DNA from 2 places in the Geobacillus sp. FSL W8-0026 genome. Region 2 is predicted to be linked to the other one. Evidence: a T-box and tRNA genes for the amino acid it is inferred to sense, from the RefSeq annotation. Region 2 holds a T-box; the other holds one or more tRNA genes.
The links. A T-box is a leader RNA that pairs with one kind of tRNA and senses whether it is charged. The one in region 2 lies ahead of alaS (alanine--tRNA ligase), so its partner is inferred to be a tRNA-Ala.

Region 1: it has a tRNA-Ala gene. The T-box ahead of alaS (alanine--tRNA ligase) is inferred to sense a tRNA for this amino acid. The anticodon was not compared.

Annotation. Positions count from the first base shown of each region.
Region 1 covers NZ_CP150194.1:677,207-688,168, reverse strand. Annotated here, with positions in the region: rRNA gene NST29_RS03500 (23S ribosomal RNA) at 1-1,560, opposite strand, end outside; rRNA gene NST29_RS03495 (16S ribosomal RNA) at 1,917-3,474, opposite strand; gene NST29_RS03490 (protein-glutamine gamma-glutamyltransferase) at 4,118-4,936, shown strand; gene NST29_RS03485 (DMT family transporter) at 4,907-5,815, opposite strand; gene NST29_RS03480 (MgtC/SapB family protein) at 5,874-6,551, shown strand; tRNA gene NST29_RS03475 (tRNA-Ala) at 6,621-6,693, shown strand; gene NST29_RS03470 (thermonuclease family protein) at 7,306-8,217, shown strand; gene NST29_RS03465 (hypothetical protein) at 8,479-8,733, opposite strand; gene NST29_RS03460 (GNAT family N-acetyltransferase) at 8,790-9,290, opposite strand; gene NST29_RS03455 (MFS transporter) at 9,390-9,755, shown strand; gene NST29_RS03450 (MFS transporter) at 9,721-10,155, shown strand; gene NST29_RS03445 (efflux RND transporter permease subunit) at 10,116-10,962, opposite strand, start outside.
Region 2 covers NZ_CP150194.1:1,087,050-1,098,011, forward strand. Annotated here, with positions in the region: gene NST29_RS05465 (cysteine desulfurase family protein) at 1-1,021, shown strand, start outside; gene mnmA (tRNA 2-thiouridine(34) synthase MnmA) at 1,038-2,153, shown strand; gene NST29_RS05475 (tetratricopeptide repeat protein) at 2,271-2,933, shown strand; gene NST29_RS05480 (ATP-dependent RecD-like DNA helicase) at 2,950-5,307, shown strand; gene NST29_RS05485 (PRC-barrel domain-containing protein) at 5,333-5,806, shown strand; gene NST29_RS05490 (hypothetical protein) at 5,822-6,013, shown strand; gene NST29_RS05495 (YrzQ family protein) at 6,025-6,159, shown strand; gene NST29_RS05500 (AI-2E family transporter) at 6,278-7,339, shown strand; T-box leader at 7,386-7,610, shown strand; gene alaS (alanine--tRNA ligase) at 7,658-10,294, shown strand; gene NST29_RS05510 (IreB family regulatory phosphoprotein) at 10,363-10,629, shown strand; gene ruvX (Holliday junction resolvase RuvX) at 10,633-10,962, shown strand, end outside.

The DNA of each region.
Region 1 (10,962 bases), 410 kb from region 2:
CCTTCCGGCCAGCGGATTTGCCTACTGGCCAGCCTCACTGCTTGGACAGGCTCTTCCAGCCGCCTGCTCGCCCTATCCTCCTGCGTCCCCCCATCGCTCCAACGGGAAGGAGGTGGTACAGGAATCTCCACCTGTTGCCCATCACCTACGCCTTTCGGCCTCGGCTTAGGTCCCGACTAACCCTGAGCGGACGAACCTTCCTCAGGAACCCTTAGGCTTTCGGCGCAGAGGATTCTCACCTCTGTTTTCGCTACTCATACCGGCATTCTCACTTCTAAGCGCTCCACCAGTCCTTCCGGTCTGGCTTCTCTGCCCTTAGAACGCTCCCCTACCGATGACCAACGGTCATCCCGCAGCTTCGGCGGCACGTTTAGCCCCGGTACATTTTCGGCGCAGAGTCACTCGACCAGTGAGCTATTACGCACTCTTTAAATGGTGGCTGCTTCTAAGCCAACATCCTGGTTGTCTTCGCAACTCCACATCCTTTTCCACTGAACGTGCACTTGGGGGCCTTAGCTGGCGATCTGGGCTGTTTCCCTCTCGACCACGGATCTTATCACTCGCAGTCTGACTCCCGGGCATAAGTCGTTGGCATTCGGAGTTTGACTGGGTTCGGTAACCCGATGAGGGCCCCTAGCCCAATCAGTGCTCTACCTCCAAGACTCTTACACCCGAGGCTAGCCCGAAAGCTATTTCGGGGAGAACCAGCTATCTCCAAGTTCGATTGGCATTTCACCCCTACCCACACCTCATCCCCGCACTTTTCAACGTGCGTGGGTTCGGGCCTCCAGCCGGTGTTACCCGGCCTTCACCCTGGACATGGGTAGATCACCTGGTTTCGGGTCGACGACGACGTACTTCACGCCCTGTTCAGACTCGCTTTCGCTGCGGCTCCGCCTTCCCGGCTTAACCTCGCACGCCATCGTCACTCGCCGGTTCATTCTACAAAAGGCACGCCATCACCCATGAACGGGCTCTGACTACTTGTAGGCACACGGTTTCAGGTTCTCTTTCACTCCCCTTCCGGGGTGCTTTTCACCTTTCCCTCACGGTACTGGTTCACTATCGGTCACTAGGGAGTATTTAGCCTTGGGAGATGGTCCTCCCTGCTTCCGACGGGATTTCCCGTGTCCCGCCGTACTCAGGAGCCGCTCGGGAGGGAACGAAGTTTCGACTACAGGGCTCTCACCTTCTCTGGCCGGCCGTTCCAGACCGGTTCGTCTACCCCGTTCCTTTCTCACTCCCCTATGAGCGGTCCTACAACCCCAAGAGGACTCGCCTCTTGGTTTGGGCTGTTCCCGTTTCGCTCGCCGCTACTCAGGGAATCGCGTTTGCTTTCTTCTCCTCCGGGTACTAAGATGTTTCAGTTCCCCGGGTGTGCCCTCCATGCCCTATGGATTCAGGCATGGATACTGCCCCATTACGGACAGTGGGTTCCCCCATTCGGACATCTCCGGATCGACGCTTGCTTACAGCTCCCCGGAGCGTTTCGGCGTTTGCCCCGTCCTTCATCGGCTCCTAGTGCCAAGGCATCCACCGTGCGCCCTTTCTAGCTTAACCTACAGCGTCTCGGCTTCTTCCTTTTGTGTATCGGTTATCTAGTTTTCAAGGAACGAAGTCGCTCCATTGAGCTTGCTTCTTCGCTGGTTTGCGTCGAGGAATCTAGCTTCTCTGGATTCACTTGTAGACGCAGACGCAAACGAAGCAGTGGAAGGAATTCTCATTCCTTCAAAACTGAACGAAACGAAAGCGCGATTGGTGAATGATTGGCCATTAGCGACCTTCGCTTTTCGTATTGTCTAGCTCCGACCGCCATCGGCTCGCGACGCTTCGGTCCTGCTGCGGCGGCATAGCCTCCTCGCAGGCCCTCCAGCGCGTTTCGCCGATAGGCGGGCGGCCTTCGTTTTTCCCCTTAGAAAGGAGGTGATCCAGCCGCACCTTCCGGTACGGCTACCTTGTTACGACTTCACCCCAATCACTTGCCCCACCTTCGGCGGCTGGCTCCCGTCAGGGTTACCGCACCGACTTCGGGTGTTGCAAGCTCTCGTGGTGTGACGGGCGGTGTGTACAAGGCCCGGGAACGTATTCACCGCGGCATGCTGATCCGCGATTACTAGCGATTCCGGCTTCATGCAGGCGAGTTGCAGCCTGCAATCCGAACTGAGAGCGGCTTTTTGGGATTCGCTCCCCCTCGCGGGTTCGCTGCCCTTTGTACCGCCCATTGTAGCACGTGTGTAGCCCAGGTCATAAGGGGCATGATGATTTGACGTCATCCCCACCTTCCTCCGACTTGTCGCCGGCAGTCCCTCTAGAGTGCCCAACTGAATGCTGGCAACGAGAGGCGAGGGTTGCGCTCGTTGCGGGACTTAACCCAACATCTCACGACACGAGCTGACGACAACCATGCACCACCTGTCACCCTGTCCCCCCGAAGGGGGAACGCCCAATCTCTTGGGTTGTCAGGGGATGTCAAGACCTGGTAAGGTTCTTCGCGTTGCTTCGAATTAAACCACATGCTCCACCGCTTGTGCGGGCCCCCGTCAATTCCTTTGAGTTTCAGCCTTGCGGCCGTACTCCCCAGGCGGAGTGCTTATCGCGTTAGCTGCAGCACTAAAGGGTGTGACCCCTCTAACACTTAGCACTCATCGTTTACGGCGTGGACTACCAGGGTATCTAATCCTGTTTGCTCCCCACGCTTTCGCGCCTCAGCGTCAGTTACAGGCCAGAGAGCCGCCTTCGCCACTGGTGTTCCTCCACATCTCTACGCATTTCACCGCTACACGTGGAATTCCGCTCCCCTCTCCTGCACTCAAGCTCCCCAGTTTCCAATGACCCTCCACGGTTGAGCCGTGGGCTTTCACATCAGACTTAAGAAGCCGCCTGCGCGCGCTTTACGCCCAATAATTCCGGACAACGCTCGCCCCCTACGTATTACCGCGGCTGCTGGCACGTAGTTAGCCGGGGCTTTCTCGTGAGGTACCGTCACCGCGCCGCCTTGTTCAAACGGCGCTCCTTCGTCCCTCACAACAGAGCTTTACGACCCGAAGGCCTTCTTCGCTCACGCGGCGTCGCTCCGTCAGGCTTTCGCCCATTGCGGAAGATTCCCTACTGCTGCCTCCCGTAGGAGTCTGGGCCGTGTCTCAGTCCCAGTGTGGCCGGTCACCCTCTCAGGCCGGCTACGCATCGTCGCCTTGGTGAGCCGTTACCTCACCAACTAGCTAATGCGCCGCGGGCCCATCCGCAAGTGACAGCCAAAGGCCGCCTTTCAACCAAAGACCATGCGGTCTTCGGTGTTATCCGGTATTAGCTCCGGTTTCCCGGAGTTATCCCGGTCTTGCGGGCAGGTTGCCCACGTGTTACTCACCCGTCCGCCGCTGACCCAACCAGAGCAAGCTCCGATTCGGTCCGCTCGACTTGCATGTATTAGGCACGCCGCCAGCGTTCGTCCTGAGCCAGGATCAAACTCTCCAAAAGAAAGTGGATTGGCTTTGTAAGCTTCGGCGCCGACACCAAACGTGTCAAGCGACCTCCGCTTTTCGGATTGTCTAGCTCCGGCCGCTATCGGCTCGCGACGCTTCGGTCCTGCTGCGGCGGCGATAGCCTCCTCGCAGGCCCTCCAGCGCGTTTCGCCGATAGGCAAGCGGCCTCCGCTTTTCGTTGCGCTTCGTTTCGTTCAGTTTTCAAGGAACGAGATGAACAGCTGCAACCACAAATTTGTTGCGATAATCAACGTTGTGTAAGCAGCCTCTTTATATTAGCATCACATCTTTTTGTTGTCAACTGCTTTTCGCTGTTTTACCATTTCGAAATTACACAGTTGATCAGCGACGCTATTTAATATATCATCTTCACCCACAAAATGCAATACCTTTTTTTCTTTTTTGAAATACTTTTTTCTCCGCCAAGTTCCCCATGCAAAAACATAGTTGCTCATTCTTGTTTAAAGAATGATCTGTTTACCGCCGTGAATTGACACTCCCCAAAGTTCAAATTTTGACATAAACGCCTTTCTTGTTTCAATACACTGACATATCGCGTCATGATCACAGTGTCCTATGCATATATTTTTCCGATAGGGTTGAGGTACCACCATATTACCAAAGGAGGTCTTTTCCTTATGATCCGCATTTTGTCGTCACCGGCTAGCATCGGTGTTACCGATTCCTTGTCCCTTCCGCCCGCTGAACAGCGAATCGCTGATGCGCTTGTTTCTTCCCCCGTCCTCTATACGTACCCGAATGAACAGCAGCTTCGCTTTGAAATTGCATTGCGCGCCCGCATTGTTCAAGCAGCCGTGGATTTAGCAAAAAGCCGAGCGCGGTTTGCGATCTTCCGCTTTTCCCGCTGCAACAGCCAATTTTGGGAACGAGATGAGCGGGGTGGGTTTCAGCTGCGGCCGGGCGTTCCTCCTTCAAAAGCGATTGGCGACATTTTCATCAACAGCGAACTGTACGCTTTTGAATGCGCGACAGCCATCGTGATCGTCTTTTACAAAGCGGTGCTCGACACCATTGACACATCCGCGTTTGATCGCCTGTTTGACCGCTTGCTTCTGTATGATTGGCATACGGATCGAGACCTTGGTATTCAAACGAAAAAGAGCAAACATTTTCTTCCCGGAGACTGCCTTTACTTCAAAAATCCAGAATTCGATCCAGCGACACCGCAATGGCAGGGAGAGAACACGATTTACTTAGGAGACGGTTTGTTTTACGGACACGGCATCGGCATTCAAACAGAAGACGGTATCATTGCCGCTCTAAATCGAAAACGAAAACGAGGGGCAACCAAATCGGCTTATCTTCTTTCTGAAATTACGCAGGTCAACTTCGCTTATTTATCCCAGTTTTCCCGACCGCTGGACGGATTCCGCTTTCCGCTCCGCTCGTCGTTTATCGCTGGGACGCTAGGGTCGGCCGCCTTCTTGCGCCGTTAGCGTCCCTTTTTCGTTTTTCTCCCACAAATACAGCCCGATTCCTGTTAAAATAAAAATACCGCCGATCCACTGCAAAGGACGGATGGATTCACCAAACAGCCAGTAAGCCAAAACGGAAGCTCCGACAGGCTCAAACAAGATGGCCATTGATACCGTTGAAGCGCTCACCCACTTGACCGCCCAGTTCATCACCGAATGGCCAAACAATGTCGGGATAATGGCCAAACCGAGGAAACAAAACCAATCTCTCGGTGGGTATGCCGTTAAGGAAAAACCGGATAGGACGGCATACGCATACAATGTGGCAGCACTGATGCCGTAGACAAGATAAGTATATGTCATCAACGACAGCCGTTGGCGCAGCTCTTGACCAAACAGCCAATAAGCCGTCACCATTGCGCAGGCCGACAGCGCCAACACATCTCCATAAAGCGCCGCACCGCTGATGCGAAAATCGCCCCAGCTGATGAGAAGGCTTCCGACAATGGCCAAAACAGCGCTCCCGACCGCGCCGCTGGTCAGCCGTTCGCGAAAAAAGAGCGCACCTCCGGCGAAGGCAAACAGCGGCTGCAACGTCACGAGCACGACTGAGCTGGCAACAGATGTATAGTCAAGCGATTCAAACCAAAGAATAAAATGAAATGCCAACAGCACGCCCGAACAAACCGAAAACAGCCCATCACGCCGGGAGATGTGCTTGAGTTCGGTGATGCGGCGAAAAAAGAACGGTGTCATGATGATGACAGCGAAAAACAGCCGATAAAAGGCGATGACCGCGGACGGCGCCTGCGACCACTTGACAAACACAGCGGACGTTGAGACGGCGAGCGCTCCAACCAACAAGGCAGCATAGGCTTGGGTATGGCTTGGCGGTTTCACGATTCCATCTCCTTGCCAACCATTTTCCTACATTATATCACGAACGGGGGGAGAACGAATGATGTTTGATCCATTCCTTAAATTAGGGATTTCGGCCATTCTTGGCATGATCATCGGACTGGAACGGGAGTTGAAGCGAAAACCAGTCGGCTTGAAAACGTGTTTGGTCATTTCGATTTCAAGCTGCCTATTGACGATCGTTTCGATCGAATCGGCGTATGTCTTCCCGCTTAAAGACCATATCACAATGGATCCGCTTCGCTTGGCCGCACAAATCGTATCAGGCGTCGGTTTTTTAGGAGCGGGCGTTATTTTACGCCGTGGCAACGACAGCATTACTGGACTGACAACAGCCGCCATTATCTGGGGGGCGGCAGGAATTGGCGTGGCAGTCGGCGCCGGTTTCTATTGGGAATCGGCCTTTGGTGTCGCTCTGCTCATTGTTAGCGTTGAACTGATTCCATTTTTAATCAACTTTTTCGGACCGAAGCAGCTGCGTGAAAAAGAAGTAATGCTGCAAATCACCGTTGCCGATGAAAAAAACATTGCCAAAGTGATCGAGCATTTAAAGCGACAAGAAATCAATATTAAAACGATACGCATCAAAGACGTCGAGGAGAATGAACATTTGTTGAAGCTGCGTGCTGTCATCGATCAAAAGCGGTCAACTGCCGAACTGTATTACGCCATTCGCTCCATCGAAGACATTGTCCACGTCGATATCGAAAGCGGTTGATAAAAAAAGATTGCAAACCACCCGTCATCTGGATATAATAGAGCATGGACAATTCATCCATGTTCGTTTGGGGCATTAGCTCAGTTGGGAGAGCGTCGTGCTGGCAGCGCGAAGGTCACCGGTTCGAGCCCGGTATGCTCCATCGAAAAAACCCTTGCGTAGCAAGGGTTTTTCCGTTTTGAGGCGGTTGTTGACGAATGGTCGACGAACTCCATCAACAATTGCCCTATATCGTCCTATTTTATCGGAAAGCAATATGGTAAAATCCTTGTAACAATGGGTTTTTTCGTGAACCCCCGTCGGCAAGCGGTCATTTTTACCCCCGGGTGGAGGGCAAAATGTTGTCCATGGAGCTTTCTAAGGCTGGTGAAAAACGGCTGAGCGCCTTCATCAATGGGAGAATGTGCGGAAAGAAGGACCGATACAACAAGATTTTTCTCATTGTAAAGGCATATCCACGATGACATCACCAGCCTCTTCTACAAAAATGCCGAACGGACGCCGATTTTCATCCTCAGGTGGAGGGCAGATCGCGCTGCCTATGGAGCTTTTCCGTATTTGACGATTTTGCCTTCCACCGCGCACGCTGAACCGTCGCGAAGGTCACAGCTCCATTCAGAGAAAACCCTTGTTTGGCAAGGTAGATTTCACGCTGAACATCACAGAAACGGCTGGAGACTACGTTCAAAGCGCAAGATCGTCATGCGCTTTCATGGCGACCGAGCTGGAATGTTGCCGAAACGGAGGGAGAGCGTTGAAGCAAATCGCCATTCTGTTGCTTTGCCTGATGATAGTATGGCCCGACTCCGTGTCTGCCCATCCGGGCTCATTGGACGAACTAGGTGGGCATTTCCGCAACAGCGATTGCACATATGTGCTGCATGAACCAACGGCATTAGCCAAACAGGCGAAAACAAAAGCGGAGTTGGTCAAGCTCATTCAAACCTATAACAGCAACGAGCGATGCAAACGGAAGCTCACCCCGGAACGCATCGACTTAGACGGACACGCGCTCGGCGGGAAGGATAACGCTGTTTCGCTGCGGCTCGGCCGCACATACGCAGCAACATTAACTCAATGCATCGACGGGGACACCGCCAAGTTTCGTGTCAATGGCCGCGTATACACGACACGCTTTTTGTTCATCGACACACCGGAAAGCACGATTGAAATCGAGCCGTATGGCAAAGAGGCGAGCCGGTTTACGTGTTCCCGCCTGCAAAAAGGGAAGGTGGTGCTTGAAACGGACGGAAATACGCTGTTTGACCGATATCATCGTCTGCTCGCCTGGGTATGGGTCAACGGCCGCCTGCTGCAAGAAGACCTCGCCAAGGCCGGACTCGTTGAAGATTTTTACGACTATGGCCGCTACAAATATGAATCGCGCGTCCGCAAGGCGCTTGAAGAAGCCAAACGGAACGGCATCGGCATGTACGGTGAACGGTCTGTCGCGAAACATGAACAGGCTCGTTCGAAAACAAAACAGGAAGGGGCGACGAACACAGCTCCGCAAACCGAAAGCGAGACGGAGCCAATTGATCGTGCGCCTAGCCGCGAACTAGAAACGGCCGCTTTCGAGCGATCCGGCCTTCCGCTTCTTTATCCATTGCTTGGCGCGGCAGCAGCCGTAGCGGTGTATTGGCTCGTCCGCCAGCTGAGGAGATGACAAAGAGAGGGTGTCCCAAAAGGATCGGGATCCCCTCTTTGACGTGCTGACTGCTTCTGCCGCACGATCGGTTGTGCCGATCTTGAAGGCAGGCAACCTTTTGGGTCGGCCTTTTTGGCTGGAAAACGAATCTCCCTGATGTTGGTGAAAACCCGGCGCTGGAGGGCGATGATATTCATCCCCCAATGAGCTTCCGCCGCTTTACAAAAACGCACCTTTCACCCAAATGCCTTTTCTCCCGTCGCCACAAAGCCAAGTCAATCATTGCCTCGGAAGCAACGCTTCAATGCCGGCAGCATCTTCATGCACCGCCCGCCCTTGTGTCCCTTCGAGCCGACGAAAGCCGTATGGCTCCAAGCGCGCAATCTGTTCATCGGTCAGTTCGCTGTAGGCAATGACCGACGGTGTGCCGGATGACTTGTAAATCAAATTGCCGGTCACCGGGCATTGAAACGCATCGGCGACAAATCCTTCTCCGTCTTGAATCGTAAACAGTCGAATGGGCATCACGTTCATGTCATTCCCTCTTTCTTTGCATCGTCATGTATATCACTGCCCTGTCTATATTGATTCTATACAAGCCGCTTGCCGACGATGACCAAATCGCGTTCGATGCCGTCAAGCTCAGCAACGCGCGGAAAATAGCCCCATCGTTCAAACCCGAAGCGGGCAAACAACCGCAAGCTTGGCTCATTATGGGCAAAAATAAAGCCGAGCAGCGTCTTCATCTCCAAATCCGGCGCCTTGTCGACCGCTTGCTTGAGCAGCTTCGTTCCCAACCCTTGGCAGCGGTGTGATTCGGCAATATAAATGCTCACTTCGGCCGTATGGCGGTACGCCGGGCGGCCATAAAACGACTGGAAGCTGAGCCAGGCGCAAATCTCGCCGCCATCTTCCACCACCCAGAGCGGCCGATGATGAGGATCATGCGCTTCAAACCACGCTTTCCGGCTTTCCACCGACACCGGCTCCAAATCGGCCGTCACCATCCGGCTCGGGATCGTTTCGTTATAAATGCGGACAATGTGCGGCAAATCCGCCGCCGTTGCATCACGAATCAACCATCGTTCCATCCTGCATCTCCACCTTTTTTTCATAAGCATTTCGTTTCCAAAAGCGGAAACAGCGGGAGTATAATCATAACGATGCACAGGGAAAGAAAGGAGAAAACCATGAAACGCCAGCTCGTTGTATATGTTGTGTCGCTCGCCGCGTTTCTCGGCCCGTTCACCCAAACGATTTACACTCCTATTTTACCAGAAGTGAGGGCCGCGTTCGCGACTTCTTCTTTTTTGATCAACTTGACGATTTCGATTTTCACCTTTTTCCTTGCGATGATGCAAATCGTCTCCGGACCGCTCACCGACCGAAAAGGGCGGCGCGCCGTGCTGCTCGGATTTATGCAGTATTATTCGCTTTACAACTTTCTTGTGTTTTTGCCCGGCATTTTGACCGACCGTTACGGATTATCGGCGCAAGAAAAAAGGAACGGTGTATTTGGCCATGTCGTCGATGATTGTAATCGGCAGTTTTCTTGACGGGCGGCTTCAAGGGCGCTTTCCGGAGCGGCGCATCATCTTGACGACGGCATATTTGACGACAGCGTCCATTTTTTTCTTCCTGCTCACCGCCTGGCAGTCGCTTGAGCTGCTCGTTGTTGCCATCGCCATGTTCGGCTTATTTTTGGGCCTTTCGCTTCCGGTGCAAACCACTGTGTTGACGAACGTCTTTCAAGCGAACCGCTCGACGGCGATCGGCGTGTACAACTTTTTCCGCTATATGGGCATGGCGTTCGGGCCGATGACGTCAGAGCAAAGAAGCGAAGCGGCAGCCGATGGGCGAAAGACTTCCTCCACCTGCCGCGCCATCCGTCCCCAGACGGCCGACTCCCCGCTTCCTTACGCCCTTTTTTTCCGCCATTTCATCAACGTCTCATAAACGATCGGGACGATGATTAACGTCAGCAACGTTGAGCTCGTCAACCCGCCGATGACGGTCACTCCGAGCCCTTTCGAAATCAATGCGCCACCTTCCATTCCTACTGCGAGCGGAAGCAAAGCGCCGATCGTGGCAATCGCCGTCATGAAAATCGGGCGCACCCGCGTACCGGCCGCTTCCAAAAGTGCCTCGCGCGTCGACAGTCCTTCGCGTTCTTTACGAATGACACGGTCAATCAAAACGATAGCATTCGTAACCACGATGCCAATTAACATCAACATGCCGATCATCGCCGATACGCTGATCGTCTCACCGGAAACGAACAAGGCGAGCAAGGCCCCAATGACAGTAAACGGCAGCGAGAACAAAATCGCAAACGGCGCCAATCCGCCGCCAAATGTCACAACCAATACAAAATAAACGATCGCTACAGCAGCGAGCATCGCCCACCCAAGCTGGGTAAACGATTCTTGAATGTCTTCAGTCACACCTCCCATCTGAATATCGACTCCCGACGGCAAGTCGAGTCGCTTGAGTTCTTTCTGTACGGCCGCTGACACCGCTGCAACATCCTTCGTTTTTACTTCCGCCGACACGCTCGCGTGCACTCGGCCGTCATCCCGTTCAATTTCGCTGTACGTATACCCTTTTTTCACCGTCACGAGATCTTTGATCGGCACTTCGATACCAAGCGGCGACGTGATCGTGTTCTCCAGCAAATCGGCAATATCCGCGTACCGCTTGTTTTCATCGGCAAGGTAGACGCTGAGGTCTTCACCATCTTGCTTGACCGTCGCAATCGCTTGG
Region 2 (10,962 bases):
GCAGAGCCGCCGGGCGTTGGACGAAGCGAGATCAGCCATCGCCCGCAGCCTCGGGGCGAAAGAGACGGAAATCGTGTTTACAAGCGGCGGGACGGAAGCGGATAACTTTGCGCTCATCGGAACGGCGATGGCCAACCGTGAGCGAGGCCGCCATCTCATTACGACCGCTATTGAGCATCACGCTGTTTTGCGCGCTTGCGAACATTTACAAAAGCAAGGATTCGATGTGACGTACTTGCCGGTCGATGAACACGGGCGCGTGTCGGTCGAGGACGTGAAAGCCGCGCTCCGTGATGACACGATTCTCGTTTCGATCATGTTCGCCAACAACGAAGTCGGCACGATTCAGCCGATCCGTGAAATCGGCGCCCTGCTTCGCGACCACCCGGCGTATTTTCATACCGATGCCGTGCAGGCGTACGGGCTGATCCCGATCGATGTGAATGAGTACGGCATCGATTTGTTGTCGCTTTCGAGCCATAAAATCAACGGTCCGAAAGGCAGCGGCGCCTTGTATGTTCGCGGGACGGTCCGCATCACACCGCTTCTTTTCGGCGGCGAGCAGGAGCGGAAACGGCGCGCCGGCACAGAGAACGTCCCGGGCATTATCGGCTTGGCACGGGCGGTGGAAATCGCCGAGCGGACGAGGGAAGAGAAGCGGAAGCAATACGCGGCTTGGCGCGAAGCGATGTTGACGATTTTTCGTTCCTCCGGCCTTGATTTCATCGTCAACGGCAGCGAAGACGGCCTGCCGCATATTTTCAATGTTGCTTTCCCGGGAACGAACGTCGAATCGCTGCTCGTCAATTTGGATTTGGCGGGCATCGCCGCGTCCAGCGGGTCAGCGTGCACGGCGGGGTCGATCGATCCGTCCCACGTGCTTGTTGCCATGTGCGGAAACGAGTCGGAGCGCATCCGCTCGTCCGTGCGTTTTAGCTTCGGACTCGGCAATACAACGGAGCAAATTGAGCGGGCGGCGGAAGAAACGGTGAAAATTGTGAAGCGGCTCACAAAACGCTGAAGAGGGGGTGAAGCGCATGAACAAAGCGCCGCATGAAACGCGCGTTGTCGTCGGCATGTCCGGCGGGGTCGACTCGTCAGTCGCCGCGCTATTATTAAAAGAACAAGGATATGATGTGATCGGCATTTTTATGAAAAACTGGGATGACACCGATGAAAACGGCGTTTGCACGGCGACTGAGGATTACGAAGACGTTGTGCGCGTCTGCAACCAAATCGGCATCCCGTACTATGCAGTCAACTTTGAAAAGCAATATTGGGACAAAGTGTTTACGTATTTTTTGAACGAATACAAAGCGGGGCGCACCCCGAACCCGGATGTGATGTGCAATAAGGAGATTAAATTCAAAGCGTTTTTGGAACACGCCATGTCGATCGGCGCCGATTACGTCGCCACCGGCCATTACGCCCGCGTCGAGTTTCGCGATGGCGAATATAAAATGCTCCGTGGAGCTGACCCGAACAAAGACCAAACGTATTTTTTGAACCAGCTCGGCCAAGCCCAACTGTCAAACGTGATGTTTCCGATCGGCCACTTGCACAAAGCGGACGTGCGCCGGATCGCGAAAGAAGCCGGGCTGGCTACCGCTGGGAAAAAAGACAGCACCGGCATTTGTTTTATCGGCGAACGTGATTTCAAAGAATTTTTGAGCCATTATTTGCCGGCCCAGCCGGGAGTGATGAAAACGCTCGACGGCGAAGTGAAAGGGCGGCATGACGGGGTGATGTATTACACGATCGGCCAGCGCCACGGCCTTGGTATTGGCGGCAGCGGCGAACCGTGGTTTGTCGTCGGCAAAAATGTGCGCGAAAACGTGCTGTATGTCGCCCAAGGATTTGAAAACGACTATTTGTATTCGACCTCGCTAAAAGCGGTCGATGTCAACTGGGTGTCTGACCGCAAGCCGGAAGCGCCGTTCCGCTGCACGGCGAAGTTCCGCTATCGTCAGCCCGATGTCGGCGTGACGGTTCACCCGCTTTCAGACGGCAAGGCGGAAGTCGTGTTTGATGCGCCGGCGCGGGCGGTGACGCCGGGGCAGGCGGTCGTGTTCTACAACGGCGAGGAGTGCCTTGGCGGCGGCACGATCGATGAAGTGTTCCGCAACGGTGAAAAGCTTTGGTATGTCGGCTGACCGCTAAGCTGCCGCACCGGCGGTGAAAGCCCTAACCCGGCTTGGGGTTGGGGTGTTTTTGCAATTGCTCGAAAAAAACGAACGTATGTGCTAAACTATAGTCAGGAGGGATGAGCGGTGGCGGATTGGAATGAACAAGGGCTTGCGCATTTGCGCGCCGGGGAGTACGAAGAAGCGCTCCGCTGCTTTTCCAAAGCGGTGGACGATCGCCCGGACGACCCGACCGGCTACATCAACGTCGGCACCGTGCTGGCCGCCGCCGGCGAAGAGGAGAAAGCGCTCGCTTTCTTCCAGCAGGCGCTTTGTCGCGATGAACGGGCCGCGGCCGCTTACTATGGCATCGGCACGCTCCACTATCAGCGCGGGCGGTTTGCCGAGGCGAAAGACATGTTTGAACGGGCCCTCGGGCTGGGGCTCGATGACGCCGACACGCATTTTATGCTCGGCATGTCGCTATGGCGGCTCGAGATGCCGCGGCTCGCTCTTCCGTATTTGCAGCGGGCCGCCGAATTGAACGAAGGGGATGCCGAAGCGTTCTTTCAGCTCGGCCTTTGTTTGGCGGCGCTCGACTATGTTGACGAGGCGAAGCGTTGCTTTGAAAAAACGTTGGCGCTAAAGCCGCACCATGCCGACGCCTGCTACAATTTAGGGGTCATTTATGCGAACAAGGACGAGCCGGCTGCCGCCCGCGATTGGTTCGCCGCCGCGTTGGAGGCGAAGCCAGACCACGTGCTGGCGGGGTATGGAAAGAAAATGATGGAAAAGCGGCTTTCGCCGTAAAGGCAGGGGATCGCTGTTGCAAGAGCAGCAAACGCTGGCCATTGAGGGGTGCACCTTTATTAAAGGAACGTGCATATCCGTCATTTTCCATAACGAAGAAACGCTTTACACCGTTGTCCGCATTCGCGTTGAGGAAACGAACGAAGCGCCGGTTGAAGAGGAAGTGATCGTCACCGGCCATTTCCCGCGGATCAGCGAGGGAGACGTTTATGTGTTTTATGGTCAATTCCGCCATCATCCGCGCTTTGGCCGCCAGTATGCGGCGAGCCAGTTCCGCAAACAGCTTCCCAACACGAAAGAAGGAATCATTCAGTATTTATCAAGCGGTTTGTTTAAAGGGATCGGCAAAAAAACGGCTGCGGCCATCGCCGAAGCGCTCGGCGAGCAGGCGATTGCCGTGATTTTGCGCGATCCAGCGGCGCTCGAGCGCATTCCGAAACTGTCCAAACAAAAGGCCAAGCAGCTGTATGAAACGCTCCGCGCCCACGAAGGGCTTGAGCAGACGATGATCACCCTCGCTCAGCTCGGCTTCGGCCCCCAGCTGGCCATGAAAATTTACCAAGCGTACGGCGAGGAAGCGATCGAAATCATCCAAGCCAATCCGTACCAGCTCGTCGAAGACATTGAGGGGATCGGGTTCGGTCGCGCCGATGAGCTTGGGCGGCAGCTCGGCATTTCCGGAAGCCACCCGGCTCGGCTGCGCGCCGCTTCCTTGTTTGTCCTCGAGCAAGTTTGCCTGCAGGAAGGGCATGTGTACATGGCCGAGGAAGAGCTGGTCGGCCGCATTGCTGAACTGCTGGATGGCCGGCCGAGCGGGGCGGTCGACGGACAAGCCATTCAACGGACGCTGCTGATGTTGAGTGAAGAAGGAAAACTGGTCGTTGAGCAAGGCCGTTGTTATCTCCCGTCGCTTTACTTTGCCGAAAAAGGCATCGTTTCCAACGTCAAGCGGCTGCTCCGGCAAACGGCGGTGCCGTTTGCGGAATCGGAGTTTTTGCTGGCGCTCGGGGCGCTTGAAGAGCGGCTTGGCATGCAGTACGCGCCCCAGCAAAAAGAGGCGATTCAGCGGGCGCTTTCCTCCCCGTTGTTCATTTTAACCGGCGGTCCGGGCACGGGAAAAACAACGGTCATCAAAGGGATTGTCGAGCTGTTCGCCGCTCTTAACGGCTTATCGTTAGATCCGGCCCGCTACCAGCAAGGTGAGCCGTTCCCGGTCGTGCTCGCCGCTCCGACCGGACGGGCGGCCAAGCGGATGAGCGAGGCGACTGGCCTGCCGGCGGCGACGATTCATCGGCTGCTCGGTTGGAACGGAGTGGAAGGGTTCAGCCGCGATGAACATGAACCGCTTGCCGGCAAGCTGCTTGTCATCGATGAAATGTCGATGGTCGACACATGGCTGGCTAATCAGCTGTTCAAAGCGGTGCCAAACGGCATGCAAGTCGTGCTGGTCGGCGATGAAGACCAGCTGCCATCCGTCGGGCCCGGCCAAGTGCTGAAAGATTTGCTCGAGTCCGGCGTCGTTCCTTCGGTGCGGCTGACAGATGTGTACCGTCAGGCGGAAGGATCGTCGATCATCGAGCTCGCTCATGAGGTAAAGCGCGGCGCCGTGCCGCCCGATTTGACTGCGCCAAAGGCGGATCGCTCGTTCATTCGCTGCCGCGCCGGCCAAGTCGTGGATGTCGTCCGGCAAATCGCGGACAATGCGCGAAAAAAAGGCTTTTCGGTCAAAGATATTCAAGTGCTCGCCCCGATGTACCGAGGCCCGGCCGGCATTGATCGGCTCAACAAAGCGCTTCAAGAGCTCTTCAATCCGCCATCCGCCGGGAAGCGGGAACTGGCGGCCGGCGAGGTGGTGTACCGCGTCGGCGACAAGGTGCTTCAGCTCGTCAATCAGCCGGAAGACAACGTGTTTAACGGCGATATCGGCGAAGTCGTTGCCATTTTTTACGCGAAAGAGAACACCGACAAGCAAGACTTGCTCGTTGTCTCGTTTGACGGCGTGGAAGTGACCTACACCCGGCAAGAGCTGTCGCAAATCACCCATGCGTACTGCTGCTCTGTGCATAAAGCGCAAGGAAGCGAATTCCCTATCGTCATTTTGCCCGTCGTGAAAAGCTACTATCGGATGTTGAAGCGGAACTTGCTGTATACGGCGGTGACGAGAAGCAAACAATTTTTGATTTTATGCGGCGAAGAGGAAGCGTTTCGGGCCGGCGTCGCCAAGCAGAGCGACGGGGCGCGGCGGACGGCGCTGGCGGAAAAACTGACGGCGGCGATGGCGCCGGTTGTCGAGGTCGAACTGCCGCTTGAGGATGCGAACGTCGGAATGGAAAACGTTACGCCGTATGACTTTATGAGCGATGAGTCAAGCTAAAGGTGGCTGGAAAGGTGGGAGAGCGATGCGAACGTTTTCCGACATGAAAGGTCTTCCCATTTACGAACAAGCGACAGGGAAAAACGTCGGAACGATCGCGGATGTTTGGTTTACCAGCCACGGCACGGTGCAAGGGTTTGTTGCCGAACAGCGCGGCTTGTTTGGCCGCCGCCGCTATTTGCCGCTTGCGGCCGTGCGAGCGCTGCAAAACGATCGAATGCTCATCGACGACGCGCGAAGTTTCCAGCCCTTGCCTTCCTCTGACAGCGGCCACTCTCTTTACGGTGAACGAGGCATCGCCGGCAACATGGTTGTCGCCGCCGACGGGACGACGATCGGATTGTTAGATGACGTATATTTCGACGGGCAATGGGGCAGAATTGATGGATACGAGATCAGTGAGGGATTTTTTTCCGATTTGACAGAAGGAAAGAAGCGAATGCCGCTTGCCCCGTTCACGGCGAAAGAAGGGGTTGTGATGGTGGACACAACAAAGTAAGGAGAGTGGCTGTCGGTGCTCATTTGCCCGAACTGCAAACGGAAAAATTTAGGAAAAATCGGCGTCAACCAATATTATTGCTGGGATTGTTTCATCGAGCTTTCCGTCTCGAAAGGAGTCATCCATGTCCATCAAGTGGAGGAGGACGGGACGTTAAGCTCTCTTGATGATTTGTTCGACGATTATGAGCGCACGATTCAACTTTAGGGGGGACAGTCATGAACCGGACGATGACATCGCTGTTGGCTGTCGGGTTGGGTGTCGCCGCGTATCAGTTGGCCCAGCGCAACAACTGGATGAACGGGCGCACGATGCGAAAAATGCGCCGCCGCTTGATGCAGGCGATCCGCTGACGGCGTTGCCGCCCTCGCCTTGCGCGGGGGCGGTGCTTTGTGATTGTCAAATAGTGCCAAAGCGCTAAAGGCATATTCCCGCCCGCATCCCCTACACTAAACGGTAGGAGGTGTGGTGATGGGGGAGCAACAATGGCAGTCGTTCTTCCGCATCGGCAAATGGCTGTTGGTGACGGCGATCGTCTATTTAATCGTCCGGATGAAAAGCGTTTGGTGGCCGGTGATCGATTTTGTCGCCACGGTGTTGACGCCGTTTTTGCTGGCGGCGTTTATCACGTATTTGCTGCACCCGCTCGTTGAATATCTTCATGGCAAAGGGGTGCCGCGGGCGCTTGCCATTTTGCTCATTTATTTGCTGTTTTTTGGCTCGGTCGGCTACGGCTTGTACCGCGGCATTCCGGTTTTGATCGCCCAGCTGCGCGCGTTGGACGAACAGCTGCCCTCGCTGATGAATACATATCGCCAATGGGTGCGCCACATTCACGATGAAACATCGACATGGCCGATGGAAGTGCATACGCGGGTGGAAACGATGCTCGCTGAGCTGGAGCGGGCGGCCGCCTCGGCGGTCGAGATGGCGATTCGCGCCATGAAATCGCTGATCAGCTCGGCGGCGACGTTCGTGCTGATCCCGTTTATTGTGTTTTACATGCTCAAGGACGTTGAGGTGCTGAAAAAAGCCGTTTGGTATTTGACGCCAAAGCGGTGGCGCGAACCGGGGCTGGCGTTTTTACAAGACGTTGACGAGTCGCTCGGCGGTTACATCCGCGGCCAGCTCTTTGTCTGCGCGGCGATCGGTTCGGCCGCGGCGCTCGGATTGTGGCTTGCCGGCATGGACTATCCGCTTTTGCTTGGGCTCATCATCGGGATGACGAATATCATCCCGTATTTCGGGCCGCTGATCGGCGCCATTCCGGCCGCCATTTTAGCGGCGACCGTATCGCTCAAAATGGTCTTGGTGGTGCTGGTCATCATTTTCGCTTTGCAGTTTTTAGAAGGCAACGTGTTGTCGCCGCTGATCGTCGGCAAAAGCGTGCACATGCATCCGCTTGTCATTATGCTCGCGCTGTTTGCCGGCGGTGAGCTCGCCGGCGTGCTCGGCCTCATCCTCGCCGTTCCGACGGCGGCGGTGCTGAAAGTGGCCATCGTCCACTGGAAGGAGCGCTATGCCTTGCATTGACAAACGAGCGGTGCTTGTCTATAATTTTTCAATGTAAAAGCGAATACATAACGCGATGACGGATCGAGTATGTTGCAGTCCATCTTAACGCGCGGGCTCGCGCACAGAGAGGAATTTCCGCGGCTGAAAGAAATTCCAGATGAAGGGCAACAGAAGGCTAATCCGGAGCGCAGGCAAAACCTGACGCAAGGCTGCGTTACGGCCAAAGAGGTGATGGGCGTTTTTCGCCCATAAACAGGGTGGTACCGCGAGCACAACTCTCGTCCCTGCAGGGGATGGGAGTTTTTTTATATAAAAAGGCGAAAGGGGAGGATCATCATGAAAAAGCTGACATCTGCCGAAGTGCGGCGCATGTTTTTGCAGTTTTTCCAAGAAAAAGGCCACGCGGTTGAACCGAGCGCCTCGCTTATTCCGGTCGACGACCCATCGCTGTTATGGATCAACAGCGGCGTCGCGACGCTGAAAAAATACTTTGACGGCCGCATCATCCCGGACAACCCGCGCATTTGCAATGCGCAAAAATCGATCCGCACCAACGACATCGAAAACGTCGGGAAAACGGCGCGCCACCATACGTTTTTTGAAATGCTCGGCAACTTTTCGATCGGTGATTACTTCAAGCGGGAAGCGATCCACTGGGCGTGGGAGTTTTTAACGAGCGAAAAGTGGATTGGCTTTGATCCGGAACGGCTGTCCGTCACCGTCCATCCGGAGGACGAGGAAGCGTACAACATTTGGCATAACGAAATCGGACTGCCGGAAGAACGGATCATCCGTCTCGAAGGAAACTTCTGGGACATCGGCGAAGGCCCGAGCGGTCCGAACACGGAAATTTTTTACGACCGCGGCGAGGCGTTCGGCAACGATCCGAACGATCCGGAGCTGTACCCGGGCGGGGAAAACGACCGCTATTTGGAAGTATGGAACTTAGTGTTTTCCCAGTTCAACCATAACCCGGACGGCACGTACACGCCGCTGCCGAAGAAAAACATCGATACCGGCATGGGGTTGGAGCGGATGTGCTCGATTTTGCAGGACGTGCCGACGAACTTTGAAACCGACTTGTTCTTGCCGATCATCCGCGCTACCGAACGAATCGCCGGCGAGCGGTATGGCGACGATCCGGACAAAGACGTCGCCTTTAAGGTGATCGCCGACCATATTCGCGCCGTGACGTTTGCGATTGGCGACGGGGCGCTGCCGTCGAACGAAGGGCGCGGCTATGTATTGCGCCGCTTGCTCCGCCGCGCGGTGCGCTACGCGAAACAAATCGGCATTGACCGCCCGTTTATGTACGAGCTCGTGCCGGTTGTCGGCGAAATTATGCACGACTACTATCCGGAAGTGAAAGAAAAAGCCGATTTTATCGCTCGCGTCATCCGCACGGAAGAAGAGCGGTTCCACGAAACGCTTCATGAGGGGCTCGCCATCTTGGCGGAAGTGATCGAAAAGGCGAAAGCGCAAGGAAGCACCGTCCTTCCGGGGGAAGAGGCGTTTCGCTTGTATGATACGTACGGCTTCCCGCTCGAGCTGACGGAAGAGTACGCCGCCGAGGCAGGCATGACGGTCGATCACGCCGGTTTTGAGCGCGAGATGGAGCGCCAGCGCGAACGGGCCCGCGCCGCTCGCCAAGACGTCGATTCGATGCAAGTGCAAGGCGGCGTGCTCGGCGATTTGAAAGACGAAAGCCGGTTTGTCGGCTACGATGAGCTTGTTGCCTCGTCGACGGTCCTCGCCATCGTTAAAGACGGACGGCTTGTCGAGAAAGTGAAAGCCGGTGAAGAGGCGCAGATCATCGTCGATGTGACGCCGTTTTACGCCGAAAGCGGCGGTCAAGTCGCCGACCAAGGCGTATTTGAAAGCGAGACCGGGAGAGCGGTCGTCAAAGATGTGCAAAAAGCGCCGAACGGCCAGCACCTTCACTCGATTGTCGTCGAGCGCGGCGCGGTAAAAAAAGGAGCCCGCTATACGGCGCGCGTTGATGAGGCGAAGCGGGCGCGCATCGTGAAAAACCATACGGCGACCCATTTGCTCCATCAGGCGCTCAAAGACGTGCTCGGCCGCCATGTCAACCAAGCGGGGTCGCTCGTCGCTCCGGATCGGCTGCGCTTTGACTTCACCCATTTTGGCCAAGTGAAGCCGGACGAGCTCGAGCGCATCGAGGCGATCGTCAATGAACAAATTTGGAAGAGTACCCCAGTTGACATTTTCTATAAACCGCTTGAGGAAGCGAAAGCGATGGGCGCGATGGCGCTGTTTGGCGAAAAATACGGCGACATTGTCCGCGTCGTCAAGGTCGGCGACTACAGCCTCGAGCTGTGCGGCGGCTGCCATGTGCCGAATACAGCGGCCATCGGGCTGTTTAAAATCGTCTCTGAATCCGGCATCGGCGCCGGCACGCGCCGGATTGAAGCGGTGACCGGAGAGGCGGCGTACCGTTTGATGAACGAACAGCTCGCCATTTTGCAAGAGGCGGCGCAAAAATTGAAAACAAGCCCGAAAGAATTGAATGCCCGTCTTGACGGACTGTTTGCCGAACTGAAAGAGCTCGAGCGCGAAAACGAATCGCTTGCCGCTCGCCTTGCCCGTATGGAAGCGGAGCACCTCGCCCGCCAAGTCAAAGACGTCGGCGGCGTGCCGGTGCTGGCGGCGAAAGTGCAGGCGAACGACATGAACCAATTGCGGGCGATGGCCGACGATTTGAAGCAAAAACTCGGCACGGCAATCATCGTGTTGGCGGCGGTGCAAGGCGGCAAAGTCCAATTGATCGCTGCGGTGACCGATGACTTAGTGAAAAAAGGATATCACGCCGGCAAGCTCGTCAAAGAAGTGGCTTCCCGCTGCGGCGGCGGGGGTGGCGGACGCCCGGATATGGCGCAGGCCGGAGGAAAGGACGCGGACAAAGTCGGGGCAGCGCTTGATTACGTCGAAACGTGGGTCAAATCCATTTCCTAAATGGCGCGGATCGTGTACAATGGATGTAAGATGGAGGAATGGCCCGAATCAAGAGCGAGGTGGAGACGGTGAGCTCGTTTGATCAAACGATGCAGTTTCATTTTCCGGAAGAGCCGGCTGAAACGAACGTTCGCGAAGTGCTGCTGACGGTGTATGAGGCTTTGCAAGAAAAAGGCTACAACCCGATCAACCAAATTGTCGGCTACTTGTTGTCCGGCGATCCGGCTTACATCCCGCGCCATAACGACGCGCGCGCCCTCATCCGCAAAATCGAGCGCGACGAATTAATCGAGGAATTGGTGAAATTCTATTTACAGGGGCAACGAAAGGACTGACCGATGCGAACGTTAGGATTGGATCTCGGCACGAAAACGCTCGGCGTGGCGATCAGCGACGAGCTTGGCTGGACGGCTCAAGCCTTGGAGACGATCGCCATCGACGAAGAGCGCGGCGACTACGGCTTAAAGCGGCTGCGCGCCATCATCGCCGAATATGGCGTCGATGCGATCGTTGTCGGCTGGCCGAAAAACATGAACGGCACGCTCGGACCGCGCGCCGAAGCGAGCGAGCGGTTCGCCGCCAAGCTGCGCGAGGAGTTTTCTTTGCCGGTCGTGCTTTGGGACGAACGGCTGTCGACGATGGCCGCCGAACGGATGCTGATCGCTGCC